Regions from separate parts of the Streptomyces sp. NBC_01723 genome, predicted to be linked through region 1. Evidence: riboswitches for the same ligand, from Rfam matches in the RefSeq annotation. Region 1 holds a riboswitch; the other holds the start of a gene.
What was found. A riboswitch is a leader RNA that binds a small molecule or an ion and turns the genes downstream of it on or off. The one in region 1 is predicted to bind thiamine pyrophosphate.
Positions count from the first base shown of each region.

Region 2: it holds a riboswitch for thiamine pyrophosphate, as region 1 does, so the genes downstream of both, OIE75_RS26870 (thiamine ABC transporter substrate-binding protein) here and thiO (glycine oxidase ThiO) in region 1, are expected to answer to the same signal.

Region 1 is NZ_CP109171.1:2,079,716-2,081,909, forward strand. Features, by position in the region: gene OIE75_RS09865 (NAD(P)/FAD-dependent oxidoreductase) at 1-401, opposite strand, end outside; gene OIE75_RS09870 (hypothetical protein) at 434-784, opposite strand; TPP riboswitch at 837-948, shown strand; gene thiO (glycine oxidase ThiO) at 994-2,175, shown strand; gene thiS (sulfur carrier protein ThiS) at 2,172-2,194, shown strand, end outside.
Region 2 is NZ_CP109171.1:5,771,196-5,773,389, forward strand. Features, by position in the region: gene rlmN (23S rRNA (adenine(2503)-C(2))-methyltransferase RlmN) at 1-721, shown strand, start outside; TPP riboswitch at 763-868, shown strand; gene OIE75_RS26870 (thiamine ABC transporter substrate-binding protein) at 947-2,032, shown strand; gene OIE75_RS26875 (ABC transporter permease) at 2,008-2,194, shown strand, end outside.

The DNA.
Region 1 (2,194 bases):
ACGCCCGGCACGCCGTCGGTACCGGGGAGCCGGACCGGTTCGGCGCCGGTCGCGAGGACGAGGGCGTCGTACGGCACGGGACCCTCGGAGGTGTCCAGGAGGTGCTCGCCGGGGCGGACGCCCAGGGCCTCGCAGCCGAGCCGCAGGGTGATGCCGAGTGCCTCGAAGTCGACGTCGAAGGCGGAGCCCTCGGCCGTGCCGAGCAGGACGGCCTTGGACAGCGGGGGCCGGTCGTAGGGCTGGTGGGGTTCGGCGCCGATCACTGTCAGGGTGCCGGTGAAGCCCTGTTCCCGCAGGGCGACGGCGGTCTGCACGCCCGCCATGCCGGCACCCACCACGACCACGCGGCGCGCGTCGTCCGCCGCCGGTTCCGGTCCCCGCTCCCGCGTCTGCTCGCTCACCTGATCACCTTAGCCACCTGACAATTTGTCAGTCAGCGGTCGTGCACCGTGACCTGCTCCACAACGCTCGTGCCGCGGCCGGGGCGCGACTCCCACTCCCAGCTCTCCTCCAGGCGCACCCGGCCGTCCGGCAGCTCCACCACGGTCGACACGCAGTGCCCCGACGCCGTGCTGCCGTCGGTTCTGAGCTGCACGTACCGGAAGTCGAGCCGGTCCCCCGCGCGGGTACCCACCAGGTGGCCGCGGACGACGTCACCGCCCGCGTAGTCGGCCCAGACGGCGCCGTCCCGCTCGTGGTAGGTGAACCGGGTGCGGGTGCCCACCTGGCCGGGCGCCTGGTCGGCGACGGGGGCGAGGACGAGACCGTCGAGTGAACGGGGCACGGGCGGAGGCTCCCTTACGAGTGCGTGGCGCTGCGGGCTAGGCTGGCCAACGTAAAGCACTCGCGGGAGCCCGGACGCACCGGGCTGAGAGGGAGGCTGGCGGCCTCCGACCGTACGAACCTGATCCGGGTCATGCCGGCGAAGGGAGGGGCTGGACGCCCATGCCGTCCTCATCACACAGCTCGTCACACACCGTGTCGTCGCACACCATGTCGTCACCCACCGTGTCCCGTACGCCCGACGTCCTCGTGGTGGGCGGTGGCGTCATCGGTCTGGTCACCGCCTGGCGGGCCGCCCAGCGCGGGCTCGTCACGGCCCTCGTCGACCCCGAGCCCGGCGGCGGGGCGGCGCAGGTGGCGGCCGGGATGCTGGCCGCCGTCACGGAGCTGCACTACGGCGAGCAGACGCTGCTCTCGCTGAACCTCGCCTCGGCCGGCCGCTACCCGGAGTTCGCGGCCGAGCTGACCGACGTCACCGGCCATGACCTGGGTTACCGCCGCTGCGGCACCCTCGCCGTCGCGCTGGACGCCGACGACCGGGCCCACCTGCGCGAACTGCACGCGCTCCAGCAGCGCTCCGGCCTGGAGTCGGAGTGGCTGTCGGGGCGTGAGTGCCGGCGCCTGGAGCCGATGCTCGCGCCGGGCGTGCGCGGGGGCCTGCGGGTGGACGGCGACCACCAGATCGACCCCCGGCGCCTCACCCACGCGCTCGTGGCCGCGTGTGAACGGGCGGGCGTGGTCTTCCACCGGGTGTGGGCCGACCGGCTCACCGTCGGGCCCGGGGAACGGGCCACCGGGATCGCCACCGCCGACGGGACCGCGCTGGAGGCCGGGCAGGTGGTGCTGGCCGGGGGCAGCCTGAGCGGGCGGCTCGCGGGCGTACCGGACGCCGTGCTGCCGCCGGTGCGGCCGGTGAAGGGGCAGGTGCTGCGGCTGACGATGCCGCGGACGCACGGGCCGCTGCTGAACCGCACGGTGCGCGCGGTGGTGCGCGGCAACCACGTCTACCTGGTGCCCCGGGAGAGCGGCGAGCTGGTCGTCGGCGCCACCAGCGAGGAGATGGGCTGGGACACCACGGTGACCGCGGGGGGCGTCTACGAGCTGCTGCGCGACGCCCACGAGCTGGTCCCCGGCATCACCGAGCTGCCTCTGACGGAGACTCGCGCGGGCCTGCGCCCCACCTCCCCCGACAACGCCCCGCTGCTCGGGCCGACCGGCCTCGACGGGCTGCTGCTGGCCACCGGGCACCACCGCAACGGCGTCCTGCTCACCCCCGTCACCGGCGACGCCATGGCGCACGCCCTGACCACCGGAGAGCTGCCGGACGAGGCCCGCCCCTTCACCCCCCGGCGCTTCGCCGCCGCCCCCGCACTCTCGGAGCAGTCCGCATGAACATCTCCGTCAACGGCGA
Region 2 (2,194 bases), 3.7 Mb from region 1:
CGGTATGAACTGCCCGTTCTGCGCCACGGGACAGGCCGGTCTGGACCGGAACCTGTCGACGGCCGAGATCGTGCACCAGATCGTGGACGGGATGCGGGCGCTCAGGGACGGCGAGGTCCCCGGAGGTCCGGCCCGGCTCAGCAACATCGTGTTCATGGGCATGGGCGAGCCCCTGGCCAACTACAACCGGGTCGTCGGCTCCATCCGCCGGCTCACCGACCCGGAGCCGGACGGGCTGGGGCTCTCCCAGCGCGGCATCACCGTCTCCACGGTCGGTCTCGTCCCGGCGATCAACCGCTTCACCGGCGAGGGCTTCAAGTGCCGCCTCGCCATCTCGCTGCACGCCCCCGACGACGAGCTTCGCGATACCCTCGTCCCCGTCAACACGCGCTGGAAGGTGCGTGAGGTGCTGGACGCCGGGTTCGAGTACGCCGCGAAGTCCGGGCGCCGGCTCTCCATCGAGTACGCGCTGATCAGGGACATCAACGACCAGGCGTGGCGGGGCGACCGCCTCGGGCGGCTGCTCAAGGGCCGGCCGGTGCACGTCAACCTCATCCCGCTCAACCCCACGCCCGGCTCGAAGTGGACCGCGTCGCGGCCCGAGGACGAGAAGGCGTTCGTGGAGGCGATCGCGGCGCACGGTGTGCCGGTGACGATCCGGGACACCCGTGGCCAGGAGATCGACGGGGCGTGTGGTCAGCTCGCCGCGAGCGAGCGGTAACCTGACCGGCGTCAGTACATCGTCACAGTAACCACATCTTCATATTCCGACAGGGGAGCGCCACAGCGCTGAGAGTGCGGCACCGGCCGCAGACCCTCCGAACCTGGCCCAGGTCATTCTGGGTAGGGAGATCGGTCACCACTCGAGCTGTTGCGCCCTGCCCGGGACCCTCACCAGGGGTCGCGGGCGGGGCCGCGTCTTCTCCTGGTCACCCAGGAGGAATCAGTGAGCATCACCAAGAAGGTCACCGTCCTGGCCGTCGGTCTTGGCATGGTCGGCGGCCTGGCCGCGTGCGGGTCGTCGTCCGACGAAGGGCAGGGTTCCGGCGACTCCAAGACCGTGACCCTGGTCAGCCACGACTCGTGGGCCGCTTCGAAGGACGTCATCGCGGCCTTCGAGAAGAGCTCCGGCTACAAGGTCAGGGTCCTGGAGGACGGCGACGCCGGGCAGGCCGTCAACAAGGCCGTCCTCACCAAGGACAACCCGCAGGGCGACGTCTTCTTCGGCGTCGACAACACCCTGCTCTCCCGCGCCCTCGACAACGGGCTGTTCCAGCCGTACCGGGCGAAGGGCTCCGACCTGGTCCTGCCCGAGTACCGGGCCGACCAGGACAAGCACCGGGTCACGCCCGTCGACACCGGTGACGTCTGCGTCAACTACGACAAGGCGTACTTCGAGAAGCACGGCCTGACCCCGCCGGACTCCTTCGACGACCTGGTCGAGCCGGAGTACAAGGACCTGCTCGTCACCGAGAACGCGGGCAGTTCCTCGCCCGGCCTCGGCTTCCTGCTCGGCACCGCGGCCAAGTACGGGGACGACGGGTGGGAGGGCTACTGGAAGAAGCTCGAGGCGAACGGCGTCAAGGTCGTCGACAGCTGGGAGCAGGCCTACAACGAGGAGTTCTCCGGCTCGGCCGGGGGCAAGAAGGCCAAGGGCGACCGTCCGCTCGTCGTCTCCTACGCCTCCTCCCCGCCCGCCGAGGTGATCTACGCCGACCCGCAGCCGTCCACCGCGCCCACGGGCGTCGCCGACGGCACCTGCTTCCGCCAGGTCGAGTACGCGGGCCTGCTGAGCAACGCCAAGAACCCCGAGGGCGGCAAGGCACTCCTCGACTTTCTCATCGGCAAGCAGTTCCAGGACGACATGCCGCTGAACATGTTCGTGTACCCGGTGCGGGAGGGCGCGCAGATCCCCGAGGCGTTCGTGAAGTACGGGCCGCAGGCCAAGGACCCGCAGACCATGGACCCGGCGAAGATCGCCGACAATCGCGACCAGTGGGTCAAGTCGTGGACCTCGCTCGTACTGAAGTAGGCAGGGGCCCGGGCCGGACCCGGACCCTGCGCGGGAGCGCGGCGCGGCTCGCCCTGATGGTCGTGCCCGTCGCGTTCTTCGCGGTGTTCTTCGCCTACCCCGTCGCCGCGATCGTCTCGCGTGGTCTGGAGGTCGACGGCGCCTGGCAGTTCGGCCGGATCG